One region of the Streptomyces sp. NPDC056128 genome, then DNA from elsewhere that is predicted to be linked to it. Evidence: riboswitches for the same ligand, from Rfam matches in the RefSeq annotation. Region 1 holds a riboswitch; the other holds the start of a gene.
The links. Region 1 has a riboswitch for thiamine pyrophosphate ahead of ACFC1X_RS27865 (thiamine ABC transporter substrate binding subunit). Riboswitches for the same ligand answer to the same signal wherever they lie in the genome.
Positions count from the first base shown of each region.

Region 1 (7,507 bases):
CATCAAGGTCGGCATCTGAGTCCGTACCGCGACGGACGCTCGACCCCGGTAGGGTCGACAGCAGTCGTCGGCGTCGTTCGCGCAGGCCGTGGCGCACGCGCGCGTGGCGGCGGACGACAGCAGATCTGACGAGGAGGCCATTGCCGCGTATGGGATGCGAAACACGCCCCCACCGGCAGTGGCCTTCTTCGTGTGTGTGACCCACGTAAAAGAGGCGAGATCTCCATGACCACCAAGGCCGAGAAGAGCGACGACGGCAAAGTACGCGGCCGCTTCATGCTGAAGCTGTCCGGAGAGGCCTTCTCCGGCGGTGGCGGCCTGGGCGTCGACCCCGACGTGGTGCACGCCATCGCCCGCGAGATCGCGGCCGTCGTACGCGACGGCGCCGAGATCGCCGTCGTCATCGGCGGCGGCAACTTCTTCCGCGGGGCCGAACTCCAGGTGCGCGGCATGGACCGCGCCCGCTCCGACTACATGGGCATGCTCGGCACCGTGATGAACTGCCTGGCCCTCCAGGACTTCCTGGAGAAGGAGGGCGTCGACTGCCGCGTGCAGACCGCCATCACCATGGGCCAGGTCGCCGAGCCCTATATCCCGCTGCGCGCCGTGCGCCACCTGGAGAAGGGCCGCGTGGTCATCTTCGGCGCCGGAATGGGCATGCCCTACTTCTCCACCGACACCACCGCCGCCCAGCGCGCCCTGGAGATCGACGCCGAGGCGCTGCTCATGGGCAAGAACGGCGTGGACGGGGTCTACGACTCCGACCCGAAGACCAACCCGGACGCCGTGAAGTTCGACGCGCTCGGCTACGGCGAGGTCATCACCCGCGACCTCAAGGTCGCCGACGCCACGGCCGTCACGCTCTGCCGCGACAACAGCCTCCCGATCGTGGTCTTCGAGCTGTTGAAGGAGGGCAATATCGCCCGCGCCGTCAAGGGTGAGAAGATCGGCACGCTCGTGGGTGACCAGGGCACCCGGGACTGACCGGAGAACACCCCCCTGTCCGCGGACGCCACCTGTCCGGGGGACGGACGGGACGGGGCCGGGCCGGGGGATGGACAATGTCCCGCCGGTCGGGAACCGTGCAGGAAGAACGCGACGCAGCCGGCCGCCGCCCCGCCAGGGGACCGCAGCCGGGCCTACTCAAGACACGCAGGAGCAAGTGGTGATCGAAGAGACCCTCCTCGAGGCCGAGGAGAAGATGGAGAAGGCCGTCGTGGTCGCCAAGGAGGACTTCGCCGCGATCCGCACCGGCCGTGCGCACCCGGCGATGTTCAACAAGATCGTGGCCGACTACTACGGCGCGCTGACGCCGATCAACCAGCTGGCCTCGTTCTCCGTGCCCGAGCCGCGCATGGCCGTGGTGACGCCCTTCGACAAGAGCGCCCTGCGCAACATCGAACAGGCGATCCGCGACTCCGACCTGGGCGTCAACCCGAGCAACGACGGCAACATCATCCGAGTGGTGTTCCCCGAGCTGACCGAGGAGCGCCGCCGCGACTACATCAAGGTCGCCAAGGCCAAGGGCGAGGACGCCAAGGTGTCCATCCGCTCCGTGCGCCGCAAGGCCAAGGACGCCATCGACAAGCTGATCAAGGACGGCGAGGTCGGCGAGGACGAGGGCCGTCGTGCGGAGAGCGAGCTCGAGCAGACCACCTCGAAGTACGTCGCCCAGGTGGACGAGCTCCTGAAGCACAAGGAAGCGGAGCTGCTCGAGGTCTGATGAACGACTCTTCCTGGGGAGCGCCGCCACAAGCCGGGTACTGGGGGCCGTCCGACGGGGGACCTGTCCAGGGCGCTGCCCCGGCGGGTCCCGCATACGATGCGCAGTACGCGCAGCAGACTCGCCCCATGCCCATCGTGCCCGACGTACCCGAACACGGCGGTGACCAGGACCACGACCGGGGGGCCGCTCGGGCGAGCGGTCCCCTGTTCCAGCACCAGCCGGCGCAGCCGTATGCGGCGGTGCCGCAGAATCCGGAGCCCATGCCCGACGCCCCCCATCCGGCGCAGTCCCAGCCGCCGCCGAAGAAGACCGCGGGGCGCGATCTGGGCGCGGCGATAGGGGTCGGCGTCGGGCTCGGCGCGGTCATCATCGCGTCGCTGTTCGTCGTCAAGGCCGTCTTCGTCGGCGTGGTCGCGGTCGCGGTCGTGGTGGGCCTGTGGGAGCTGACCAAGCGGCTGGAGGAGCGCAAGGGCATCAAGGCGCCGCTCGTGCCGCTGGCGATCGGCGGCGCGGCGATGGTGGTCGCCGGGTACGCGCGAGGTGCCGAGGGCGCGTGGGTCGCCATGGCGCTCACGGCGCTGGCGGTGCTCGTGTGGCGGATGACCGAGCCGCCGGAGGGCTACCTCAAGGACGTCACGGCAGGCCTGTTCGCGGCGTTCTACGTGCCCTTCCTGGCCACGTTCGTCACGATGATGCTGATGGCCGACGACGGGGCGCAGCGCGTGCTGACCTTCCTGTTGCTCACGGTCGTCAGCGACACCGGTGCCTATGCCGTCGGCTGGCGCTTCGGCAGGACCAAGCTCGCCCCGCGCATCAGCCCCGGCAAGACCCGCGAGGGGCTGCTGGGAGCGGTGGCCTTCGCGATGGCGGCGGGCGCGCTGTGCATGCAGTTCGTGATCGAGGACGGCACCTGGTGGCAGGGTCTGCTGCTCGGCCTCGCGGTCGCCGTCAGCGCCACCCTGGGCGACCTCGGCGAGTCCATGATCAAGCGCGACCTCGGCATCAAGGACATGGGTACCCTCCTGCCGGGCCACGGCGGCATCATGGACCGCCTGGACTCCCTCCTGCCGACGGCACCGGTGGTCTGGCTCCTGTTGGTGATCTTCGTCGGCTCCGGCTGACCGCGGCGCGTGCGGGGCCGGCCCATGAACCATGGAGGGCCGTCCCCGCGCCCCCTCGGCCCGCCCTTCCGATGGCGCCCCGGCCCGCCCGGAGGTCTGCTGGGAGGATGGGATCGACGACCGCCGAATCGGCGCGGGGGAGCGTGCGGCACGCCGGTGTCTTCGTCGCCGTATCGATCGCGCTCTTCTGCATCCAGCTCGACTTCTTCGCGCTGAACCTCGCCATCCCGGGCATCGCGGCCGACTTCGGCGTCACCGTCTCCGCCGCCCAGTGGACCCTGTCCGCGTACATGCTCGCCATCGGCTGCCTGTTCATCGTCGGCGGCCGTCTGGGCGACCTCCTGGGCCGTCGCCCGGTCCTGCTCGCCGGTGTGGCCCTGTTCGCGGCCGCGTCCGTGGGCTGCGCCCTCAGCCCCTCCCTCGGGGTCCTCGTCGCCGCACGGATCGTCCAGGGCGTCGGGGCGGCGCTCATCTTCCCGGTCACGGTGTCCGTGATCACCAACGCCTTTCCCGACGCCACCCGGGCCCGCGCGCTCGGTGCGGTGTTCGCCATCGCCAACGTGGGGACCGCCGTCGGGCCGTTCGCCGGCGGCGGCTTCACCGACGGTCCCGGCTGGCGGTGGATCTTCTGGCTGCTGGCTCCCCTGAGCGCCGTCGCCCTGCTGCTGGGCCTGCGGTACGTCCCCGACTCCCGGGACGAATCCGCTCCCCGGCAGATCGACCTGCCCGGCTGCCTGGCCGTCGTCGCCGCGCTGGCCGCCCTGACCCTCGCCGTCGAGCGGGGCAGCGCCTGGGGCTGGGACCACACGCGCACGCTGACGCTGTTCGCGGTGGCCGCCGTCTGCGCCGCCCTCTTCGTGCGGCGCGAGCGCACCTGCCGGCACCCGCTCGTCGACTTCGGCCTCTTCCGCAACGTCCCCTTCGACCTGGTCACGGTCATGGGGGCGGTCAGCAACATGGGCTACGCCGTCACCGTCTTCCTCGCCACCCTGCAGCTCCAGCAGTTGCGCGGCCTGTCCGCCCTCCTCGCCGGGACCGTCTTCCTCGCGCCCGCCCTCATGGTGGCCTGTACCGGGCCGCTCGGCGCCTGGCTCTCGACCCGGATCCGGCCCACCAGCGTGATGGCGCTCGCGGGGGCCATCGCCGGCTCCGGCATGATCGGGCTCAGCCTGGTCTGGGCCTGGTGGCTCTACATCCCGGTCTTCACCTGGTGCGCCCTGGGCCTGGGACTCGGCTGGACCTTCGCCAGCGTCGCCACCCAGCAGATCGTCCCGCCCGCCCGGGCCGGCGAGGCCTCCGGGGTCGTCCTCACCGCACTGGTCGTCCTCGGCGCCATCGCGCTCGCCGCCGTGGCGTCGGCGATCACGGCACTCACCCCCGAGACCGGACCCGAGCAGGCCTACGACACCATCCTGCGCACCGGCGGCGCCCTCATCCTCGGCGCCTCCGCCCTGGCGACGCTGATCAGCCGCCGCCTCGTCGCACGGGGCCTGGTACCGCCGCCCCGACGGAACTGACCCGCCGCCACCGAACGCCTGTGCGGGGTACGAGTGATCCATTAAGGTGCCGCCATGGCACAGGCGAGGCGGGACGACGACGGCAGATACCACGGCGATCTGCCCTGCGCCTGGTGCAAGGCGCTCCTCGACCAGAAGGGCCGGCGCAGGCCCCGACGCTACTGCGGCCCGTGGCACCGCACGAAGAACTACTCCATGGTGGTCGTCCACCTGGTCGGGGGCCTGTTCTGAGCCGCCCCGGGCCACCCCTGACGATCTGCGACACTGGTACAGCCATGCCTAAGCCCGGAGAACTCACATTCGTCGCCCCCCGCGGAGCCAAGAAGCCGCCGCGGCACCTTGCCGATCTCACGCCCGCCGAGCGTAAAGAGGCCGTCGCCGCTGTCGGTGAGAAGCCCTTTCGTGCGAAGCAGCTCTCGCAGCACTACTTCGCGCGGTACGCGCACGACCCCGAGCAGTGGACCGACATCCCCGCCGGTTCGCGCGAGGGGCTGCGGGAGGCGCTGCTGCCCGAGCTGATGACGGTCGTCCGGCATCTGTCGACCGACCAGGGCACCACCCGCAAGACGCTCTGGAAGCTGTTCGACGGGACGCTCGTCGAGTCGGTGCTCATGCGCTACCCGGACCGGGTGACCATGTGCATCAGCTCCCAGGCCGGCTGCGGCATGAACTGCCCGTTCTGCGCCACGGGACAGGCCGGCCTGGACCGGAACCTGTCGACGGCCGAGATCGTGCACCAGATCGTGGACGGGATGCGGGCGCTCAGGGACGGCGAGGTCCCCGGCGGTCCGGCCCGGCTCAGCAACATCGTGTTCATGGGCATGGGCGAGCCCCTGGCCAACTACAACCGGGTCGTCGGCTCCATCCGCCGGCTCACCGACCCGGAGCCGGACGGTCTGGGGCTCTCCCAGCGCGGCATCACCGTTTCCACGGTCGGTCTCGTCCCGGCGATCAACCGCTTCACCGGCGAGGGCTTCAAGTGCCGCCTCGCCATCTCGCTGCACGCCCCCGACGACGAGCTGCGCGACACCCTCGTCCCCGTCAACACGCGCTGGAAGGTGCGTGAGGTGCTGGACGCCGGGTTCGAGTACGCCGCGAAGTCCGGGCGCCGGCTCTCCATCGAGTACGCGCTGATCCGGGACATCAACGACCAGGCATGGCGGGGCGACCGCCTCGGGCGGCTGCTCAAGGGCCGGCCGGTGCACGTCAACCTCATCCCGCTCAACCCCACGCCCGGCTCGAAGTGGACCGCGTCGCGGCCCGAGGACGAGAAGGCGTTCGTGGAGGCGATCGCGGCGCACGGTGTACCGGTGACGATCCGGGACACCCGTGGCCAGGAGATCGACGGGGCGTGTGGTCAGCTCGCCGCGAGCGAGCGGTAACCTGACCGGCGTCAGTACCTCGTAAACAGTAACCACATCTTCATATTCCGACAGGGGAGCGCCACAGCGCTGAGAGTGCGGCACCGGCCGCAGACCCTCCGAACCTGGCCCAGGTCATTCTGGGTAGGGAGATCGGTCACCACTCGAGCTGTTGCGCCCTGCCCGGGACCCTCGCCAGGGGTCGCGGGCGGGGCCGCGTCTTCTCCTGGTCACCCAGGAGGAATCAGTGAGCATCACCAAGAAGGTCACCGTCCTGGCCGTCGGTCTTGGCATGGTCGGCGGCCTGGCCGCGTGCGGGTCGTCGTCCGACGAGGGGCAGGGTTCCGGCGACTCCAAGACCGTGACCCTGGTCAGCCATGACTCGTGGGCTGCGTCCAAGGACGTCATCGCCGCCTTCGAGAAGAAGTCCGGCTACCAGGTCAAGGTGCTGGAGGACGGCGACGCCGGGCAGGCCGTGAACAAGGCCGTCCTCACCAAGGACAACCCGCAGGGCGACGTCTTCTTCGGCGTCGACAACACCCTGCTCTCCCGCGCCCTCGACAACGGGCTGTTCCAGCCGTACGAGGCGAAGGGCTCCGACCTGATCCTGCCCGAGTACCGGGCCGACCAGGACAAGCACCGGGTCACGCCCGTCGACACCGGTGACATCTGCGTCAACTACGACAAGGCGTACTTCAAGAAGCACGGGCTGACCCCGCCGGACTCCTTCGACGACCTGGTCGAGCCCGAGTACAAGGACCTGCTCGTCACCGAGAACGCCGGCAGTTCCTCACCCGGCCTCGGCTTCCTGCTCGGCACGGCCGCCAAGTATGGAGACGACGGCTGGCAGGACTACTGGAAGAAGCTCGAGGCCAACGGCGTCAAGGTCGTCGACAGCTGGGAGCAGGCCTACAACGAGGAGTTCTCCGGCTCGGCCGGGGGCAAGAAGGCCAAGGGCGACCGTCCGCTCGTCGTCTCCTACGCCTCCTCCCCGCCCGCCGAGGTGATCTACGCCGACCCGCAGCCGTCCACCGCGCCCACGGGCGTCGCCGACGGCACCTGCTTCCGCCAGGTCGAGTACGCGGGCCTGCTGAGCAACGCCAAGAACCCCGAGGGCGGCAAGGCACTCCTCGACTTCCTCATCAGCAAGCAGTTCCAGGACGACATGCCGCTGAACATGTTCGTGTACCCGGTGCGGGAGGGCGCGCAGATCCCCGAGGCGTTCGCGAAGTACGGGCCGCAGGCCAAGGACCCGCAGACCATGGACCCGGCGAAGATCGCCGACAATCGCGACCAGTGGGTCAAGTCGTGGACCTCGCTCGTACTGAAGTAGGCAAGGGTCCGGGCCGGACCCGGACCCTGCGCGGGAGCGCGGCGCGGCTCGCCCTGATGGTCGTGCCCGTCGCGTTCTTCGCGGTGTTCTTCGCCTACCCCGTCGCCGCGATTGTCGCGCGCGGCCTGGAGGTCGACGGCGCCTGGCAGTTCGGCCGGATCGGGGACGTGCTCGCCCAGTCCGACGTGCGGCACGTGCTGTGGTTCACGACCTGGCAGGCGCTGGCGTCCACCGCGCTCACCCTGCTGATCGCACTGCCCGGCGCCTACGTCTTCGCCCGCTTCGACTTCCCCGGCAAGCAGGTGCTGCGGGCGGTGATGACCGTGCCGTTCGTGCTGCCGACGGTCGTCGTGGGGACGGCGTTCCTGGCCCTGGTGGGGCGCGGCGGGCTGCTCGACGAGCTGTGGGGCGTACGGCTGGACACCACCGTGTGGGCCATCCTGCTCGCG
Region 1 covers NZ_JBHJVQ010000019.1:18,566-26,072, forward strand. The annotation lists gene tsf (translation elongation factor Ts) at 1-19, shown strand, start outside; gene pyrH (UMP kinase) at 226-984, shown strand; gene frr (ribosome recycling factor) at 1,166-1,723, shown strand; gene ACFC1X_RS27845 (phosphatidate cytidylyltransferase) at 1,723-2,847, shown strand; gene ACFC1X_RS27850 (MFS transporter) at 2,955-4,364, shown strand; gene ACFC1X_RS27855 (hypothetical protein) at 4,419-4,595, shown strand; gene rlmN (23S rRNA (adenine(2503)-C(2))-methyltransferase RlmN) at 4,640-5,746, shown strand; TPP riboswitch at 5,789-5,894, shown strand; gene ACFC1X_RS27865 (thiamine ABC transporter substrate binding subunit) at 5,973-7,058, shown strand; gene ACFC1X_RS27870 (ABC transporter permease) at 7,034-7,507, shown strand, end outside.

Region 2 (7,507 bases), on a different contig from region 1:
CCCTGCATCGCTTGACGCTCCTTAAAACGGGAACTGGCCTGTTGCGCCGCATGATTGCACCGGCATCGAAGATCGTCCAGTAAGTGTTGACTTAGTAAGTAAGTACAGGCTTAGTCGATTCTGTTAATGTTTTTTCTGTTTGCCCGAATGTAAGTGGGGTGGGTCAAGGGCATCGGTCCGGGTCTGTCAGGATGGAGACATGGGTCAGCCGGCGGGAAACGAATCGGGGGAAGACGGTTCGGAAGGAGCGTCCTCGTTCGAGCTCCCACCGGGACAGCGCCTCCAGCGCGGCTGGCCGGTCACGCACTACGGACCGGTTCCCAAGTTCCGTCCCGAGCGCTGGGAGTTCCGGGTCTTCGGTGCCACCGCCGACGGTGAGAAGCGCGGCTGGACCCATGAGGAGTTCACCGCCCTGCCGTACACCACGGTCGTCGCCGACCTGCACTGCGTCACGAAGTTCAGCATGCTCGGCGCCGAGTGGGGCGGGGTGCCCGCCGCCACGATCCTGGAGCTCGCGCCGCCCGCCCCGGCCGTCACCCACGTGATGGTCTGGGCCGAGTACGGCTTCAGCTCCAACCTCCGGCTGGCCGACTTCGCCGACGGGCGCGCCCTCTTCGCCACCCACAAGGACGGCGAACTGCTCACCGCCGAGCACGGCTTTCCGCTGCGGCTGATCGTCCCCCACCTGTACGCCTGGAAGGGCCCCAAGTGGGTCCGCGGCATCGAGTACATGACAGCCGACCGGCGCGGCTTCTGGGAGGAGCGCGGCTACCACAACATCGGCGACCCGTGGCGCGAGCAGCGCTACTCCTACCAGGAGGAACCCGGGGACGGCCCCGAGCTCTGAGCGGGCTGCCGGACGCGGACGCGGATCAGCCGTCGCGCAGCTTCTTCAGCCGCTCCACGTCCGCCGCGTGCCCCTCCTTGCCGCCCGGCGTCTCGATGATCAGCGGCACGCCCTCGGTCGCGGGGTGGGTCATCAGCGCCCGGAACGGGTCCTCGCCGATGTGCCCGGCGCCGATGTTCTCGTGCCGGTCCTTGTGGGCGCCCGCCACGTCCTTGGAGTCGTTGGCGTGGATCAGCTTCAGCCGGCCCGCGCCGACCGTGTCCACCAGCAGGTCCAGGGTCTGGTGCATGCCGGACGGGCCGGTCAGGTCGTGCCCCGCCGCGAAGACGTGGCAGGTGTCCAGGCACACGCCCAGCTTCGGGTGGGAGTCCAGCGCCTCGAAGTACGGGCCGAAGTCCCAGGTCCGCGAGCACAGCGAGGCGCCCTGCCCGGCGGTCGACTCCAGCAGGAGGAACGGGTCGTCGTCGTGGGTCAGCTCGTCGAGCAGCGGCAGCAGGTACTCCCGCACCTGCTTGAGCGCCACCGACCTGTCCCGTCCGCCGGTCGCGCTGCCGGTGTGCACGACCACGCCCAGCGCCCCGATGGCCCGACCGCGCCGCAGCGAGTGCCGCATGGACTCCACCGACCGCTCCGCCGTCGCCTCGGTGTGCGAGCCGAAGTTGATCAGGTACGGGGCGTGCACGTACGCCGGGATCGACTCGGCCGCGCAGGTCTCCCGGAACGCCTTGTCCTGCTTCGGGTTGCCGGCCGGTGTGGCCCAGCCGCGCGGGTTGGCGACGAAGACCTGCACGGTCTCCGCCTTCAGCTCACGGGCGTAGGACAGCCCCACGGAGTGCAGCCCGCCGGCCACGGGGACGTGACCGCCGACCGGGTTGCGGGGGAGCGCGGGCGTCCCGCCCCTGCCCCCGGTCATCGGATGGTGATCCTGATGGTGGAGCCCTCGGCCGCCGTGTCCCCGCCGTCCACGGACTGCTTCTTCACCGTGTCGCCGAACAGCCCGAGCAGCCCGCGGTCCTCGTCCACCTGGAAGCCGGCCTCCGTCAGCTTCCGCTTGGCGTCGTCCACGCTGTCGCCGACCACGTCCGGGACCTCGATCTGCCGGGGGCCCTTGGACACCGTGAGCGTCACGGTGTCGCCCTCGGCGGCGCGGCTGCCCGGCTCCGGGGTCTGCCGGGCGACCTGGCCGCTGTCGTACTCGGAGTTCACCCGCGTCTCGTCGACCTTCACCTTGAGGCCGGCCTCGGTCAGCTGCGTCCGCGCGTCCTCCAGGCCGACGCCGGCGACGTCCGGGACGTCCACCGGGCTGCCCTTGCTGACCACGAGCGCGACCGCCGAGCCGCCGCGCACGGTGGTGCCCGACGCGGGCTTGGTGGAGATCACGAAGCCCTTGGGCACCTCGTCGCTGAACGCGCGGGTCACCATGCCCGGCTCCAGCCCCTCGTCCTTCAGCAGAGTGCGGGCCCGGTCCAGCTTGTAGCCCTCCAGGTCCGGCAGCTTCACGGTGTCGGGGCCGTCGGAGACCGTGAAGGACACGGAGTCGTTCTTGCGGATCCGGGACCCCACGCCGGGGTCGGTGCTGATGATCTTGCCGCGGTCCACGGTGTCGCTGTGCGCGTGCCGCACCTTGCCGACGTCCAGCCCGGTGTCCTCCAGCCGGTCGCGGGCCTCCGCCTCGGTCTTCGAGAGCAGCGGCGGCACCTTCGTGAACTGGCCGGAATTGATGTACCAGACGCCGGTGCCCAGGCCGAGCACCAGCAGCACGGCCAGCACGATCGTCAGTGGGCCCCGCCGCACCCCCGGCCGGCGGCGCCGGGGCGGGTCCGGCGGGGGAGACGCCAGCCGGCTGGTGTGCTGGACTCCGTCGTCGGCGGCGCCGTACTCGTCCTCGTTGACCGGCAGCGGCCGGGGCACGGTGAGCGAGCGCGGAATGACACTCGTGCGGTCCTCGGCATTGTCGTGCTCCGTGGAGAGCGCCTGCGGCGGCACCGCGTCCAGCTGCTCGGCGGTCAGCGCCGCGCGGGCCTCACGGGCCCGCGCGAGCAGCGCCACGGCGTCGTACGGCCGGATCTCCGGGTTGCGCGCGGTGGCCGCGGCGACCAGCTCATCCAGCTCGTACGCCATCCCCGGCACGGCGGAGGACGGCGGCGGCACGTCCTCGTGGAGGTGCTTGTAGAGCACCACCGCGGCCGAGTCCCCCTCGTGCGGCTTGCCGCCGGTCAGCATCTCGTAGAGCACCACGCCGCACGCGTACACGTCGACCCTGGGGTCGGCGGCGCCGTGCTCGACCTGCTCGGGCGCCAGGTAGGAGACGGTGCCGAGGACGGCGCCGGTGGTGCTGGTGACGGTGTCCACGGAGCGGACCAGGCCGAAGTCGGCGACCTTGACCCGGCCGTCGTCCCCGATCAGCACGTTCTCCGGCTTCATGTCCCGGTGCACGAACCCCGCACGGTGCGCGGCGCCGAGGGCGGCCAGCACCGGCTCCAGGATGTCCAGCGCGGCCCGCGGCCGCAGCGCACCGCGCTCGCGCAGCACGTCACGCACGGTGCAGCCCGCGATGTACTCCATGGCCAGGTAGACGTACGCCCCGTCGGCCCCCTGGTCGAAGACCTGGACGACATTGGGGTGGTCGAGGCGGGCCACCGACTTGGCCTCGCGGATGAACCGCTCGACGAAGCCGGCGTCGGTCGCGAGCGCCGGGTGCATCACCTTCAGCGCGAGCACGCGGTCCAGGCGGGTGTCCACGGCCCGGTAGACCGTGGCCATCCCGCCGACCGCGATCCGCGCCTCGACGCGGTACCGGCCGTCGAGCACCTGCCCGACGAGAGGGTCCTGAAGGGTCGTGTCCACGCAGGCGAGTGTACGAGCCACGACCGACACCCCGCGCTCGCCGCCCGCCACCGGGGCGGTACTGCAGCGCACCTGTGACGCACGTGACACGTACCGGGTCACGACGGTCGGCCGCCGACGGCGCCGCACCCCCACGGGAGAGCCCAGCCTCTTGTCCGACTGGAAACGGGTGGTGCGTGGGTGGGAAACGTCCTACAACGCAGGGTCACTGAAAAGCAGGCCGCTCCGGATCAAGCTCAGCCAGCCCCTCCGCAGAAGACGACGCCGACGCGAAGTGCCGCCGAGGAATCCGCCCGGCCCGCCGGGCCAACCGCCCCGCCTCCACCGCGGCCCGCATCCCCGCAGCCATCAACACCGGCTCCTGCGCCCGCGTCACCGCGGAGGCGAGCATCACACCCGCACACCCCAGCTCCATCGCCAACGCCACGTCCGACGCCGTACCGGCCCCCGCGTCCAGAATCACCGGCACCCCCGCGCGCTCCACGATCAGCTCGAAGTTGTGCGGGTTGCGGATCCCGAGCCCCGACCCGATCGGCGAACCCAGCGGCATGATCGCCGCACACCCCACGTCCTCCAGCTTCCGCGCGAGAACGGGGTCGTCGTTCGTGTACGGCAGCACCGTGAACCCGTCGTCGACCAGCGTCTCCGCCGCCTCCAGCAGCTCGATCGGGTCCGGCAGCAGCGTGCGCTCGTCGGCGATGACCTCCAGCTTGACCAGGTCCGTGCCGAGCGCCTCGCGTGCGAGCCGGGCGGTGAGCACCGCCTCCCCGGCGGTGAAGCAGCCGGCCGTGTTGGGCAGCACCCGGATGCCGAGCTTCTCCAGCACCGACAGCACGGACCCGTGCACCGACGCGTTCACGCGCCGCATCGCGACCGTGGTCAGCTCCGTCCCGGAGGCCACCAGCGCGCGCTCCAGCACGTCCAGGCTGGGCGCCCCGCCGGTACCCATGATCAGACGGGACGCGTACGACGTGCCGTCGAGGACAAAGGGATCGTCGGCCATGGTTCAGCCTCCTTGCACAGCGGTGAGGACCTCGACGCGGTCGCCGTCGGCCAGGGCGGTGGCGGACCACCGCGCGCGCGGGACCACGGTTTCGTTCAGGGCGGCGGCCACTCCGGACGGCGCGGTGGTGAGCGTGCCCACCAGGGCGTCCAGGGCGGTACCGGGAGCCACCTCGCGCGGCTCGCCGTTGACGGAGATGTTCATGCGGACTGCTCCGAGAGTGCGGGGGCGGCGTCGAAGCGCCGGGGGGTGAAGGGGCGGGCCTCGTCCGGCAGCTCCCCGGTGGTCAGGGCGTGCGCCATGGCGTCGCCGGTGACGGGGGTGAGCAGGACGCCGTTGCGGTGGTGCCCGGTGGCCAGCAGCAGCCCGTCGAGGCCGGTCGGTCCGAGCAGCGGGGCGTTGTCGGGGGAGGTGGGGCGCAGGCCCGCGCGGGTCTCCGTCAGGGGCAGCTCCGTGATGCCGGGGACCAGCTCGTGGGCGTCGCGCAGCAGCTCGTAGACGCCCCCCGCGGTCACGGTGGTGTCCCAGCCCAGCTCCTCGCTGGTGGCGCCGACGACCAGCTCGCCGCTCTCCCGGGGCACCAGGTAGACGTGGTTGCCGCGCACCACGGCGCGCACGGTGCGGTTCAGCAGCGGCCCGTGCGTCCGCGGCATCGTCAGCCGCAGCACTTGCCCCTTCACCGGCCGTACCGGCGGCAGCACGGCGTCCGGTACGCCCGCGAGCCGCCCGCTCAGGCTGCCCCCGGCCAGCACCACCTGCCCGGCCTCCAGCGCGGTTCCGTCGGCGGTGGCGACCCCGGTGGCCCGCTCCCCGGGCCCGACGATGAGCCGGTCGGCCCACACCCGGTGGAAGACCACGCCCGCCCGCTCACAGGCGGCCACGAGCGCGTGGGTGAGGCGCCGGGGGTCGATCTGGTGGTCGCCGTCCACCCGCAGGCCCCCGCGCACGCCCGGCGCGAGCATCGGCTCCAGGCGCCGGCACTCACGTCCCGACAGCCACTCGGACTCCAGGCCGGAGCGCTGCTGGAGGGCGTGCAGTTCGCGCAGGTGGGCGCGGTCGTCGGCGTCCAGCGCGACGGCGAGGGTGCCGCAGCGGCGGTAGCCCAGGTCATGACCGGTGACGTCGGTCAGCTCGGCCGCGAACTCCGGGTAGCGGCGGGCCGAGGCGAGGTTCAGCGAGAGCAGCGTCTGCTCGCCGTAGTGCAGCTCCGTGACGGCGGCCAGCATCCCGGCCGCCACCTGCGCCGCCCCGCCGCCCGGCTCGGGATCCACGAGGGCGGTGACGAGCCCGCGCTGCGCGGCCCGCCAGGCGGTGACCAGACCGATGACGCCACCGCCCACCACGAGGACGTCGGGCCTACGGGACACGGTGGGTGACGACACGGTGTGTGACGAGCTGTGTGTTGAGGACGGCATGGGCGTCCAGCCCCTCCCTTCGCCGGCATGACCCGGATCAGGTTCGTACGGTCGGAGGCCGCCAGCCTCCCTCTCAGCCCGGTGCGTCCGGGCTCCCGCGAGTGCTTTACGTTGGCCAGCCTAGCCCGCAGCGCCTCGCACTCGTAAGGGAGCCTCCGCCCGTGACCCGTTCACTCCACGGACTCGTCCTCGCCCCCGTCGCCGACCAGGCGCCCGGCCAGGTGGGCACCCGCACCCGGTTCACGTACCACGAGCGGGACGGCGCCGTCTGGGCCGACTACGCGGGCGGCGACGTCGTCCGCGGCCACCTGGTGGGTACCCGCGCGGGGGACCGGCTCGACTTCCGGTACGTGCAGCTCAGGACCGACGGCAGCACGGCGTCGGGGCACTGCGTGTCGACCGTGGTGGAGCTGCCGGACGGCCAGGTGCGCCTGGAGGAGAGCTGGGAGTGGGAGTCGCGCCCCGGCAGCGGCACGAGCGTTGTGGAGCAGGTCACGGTGCACGAGCACTGACTGACAAATTGTCAGGTGGCTAAGGTGATCAGGTGAGCGAGCAGACGCGGGAGCGGGGACCGGAACCGGCGGCGGACGACGCGCGCCGCGTGGTCGTGGTGGGCGCCGGCATGGCGGGCGTGCAGACCGCCGTCGCCCTGCGGGAACAGGGCTTCACCGGCACCGTGACACTGATCGGCGCCGAGCCCCACCAGCCCTACGACCGGCCTCCGCTGTCCAAGGCCGTCCTGCTCGGCACGGCCGAGGGCTCCGCCTTCGACGTCGACTTCGAGGCACTCGGCATCACCCTGCGGCTCGGCTGCGAGGCCCTGGGCGTCCGCCCCGGCGCGCACCTCCTGGACACCTCCGAGGGACCCGTGCCGTACGACTCCCTGGTCCTCGCGACCGGCGCCGAACCGGTCCGGCTCCCCGGCACCGACGGCGTGCCGGGCGTGCACCTGCTGCGCACCCTGGACGACGCCGAACGGCTGCGCCCCGTCCTCGCCCGCCGCCACGACATCGTCGTCGTCGGCGCGGGCTGGATCGGCGCCGAGTTCGCCACCGCCGCGCGTGAGGCCGGCTGCGCGGTGACCGTGGTGGAGGCCGCCGACCGGCCGCTCGCCGACGCGCTGCCCGCCGAGGTGGCCGCGCCGATGACCGCCTGGTACGCCGACGCGGGCGCCGCCCTGCGCACGCACGCGCGCGTGGAGCGCGTCGAGCCCGGCGACCCCGGTGACCCGGGGGAGCCCCTCCGGGTCGTCCTCGACGACGGCACCCGGCTGCCCGCCGACGCGGTCGTCGTCGGCATCGGCGCCCGCCCCTCCACCGCGTGGCTCGCCGGCTCCGGGATCGCCCTCGGCGCGCACGGCGAGGTCCTGGCCGACGACCTCCTGCGCACCTCGGC
Region 2 covers NZ_JBHJVQ010000012.1:173,482-180,988, reverse strand. The annotation lists gene bfr (bacterioferritin) at 1-8, opposite strand, end outside; gene ACFC1X_RS23390 (sulfite oxidase-like oxidoreductase) at 200-847, shown strand; gene ACFC1X_RS23385 (deoxyribonuclease IV) at 873-1,760, opposite strand; gene pknB (Stk1 family PASTA domain-containing Ser/Thr kinase) at 1,757-3,694, opposite strand; gene ACFC1X_RS23375 (thiazole synthase) at 3,900-4,697, opposite strand; gene thiS (sulfur carrier protein ThiS) at 4,701-4,901, opposite strand; gene thiO (glycine oxidase ThiO) at 4,898-6,112, opposite strand; TPP riboswitch at 6,110-6,221, opposite strand; gene ACFC1X_RS23360 (hypothetical protein) at 6,274-6,624, shown strand; gene ACFC1X_RS23355 (NAD(P)/FAD-dependent oxidoreductase) at 6,714-7,507, shown strand, end outside.
Region 2: it holds a riboswitch for thiamine pyrophosphate, as region 1 does, so the genes downstream of both, thiO (glycine oxidase ThiO) here and ACFC1X_RS27865 (thiamine ABC transporter substrate binding subunit) in region 1, are expected to answer to the same signal.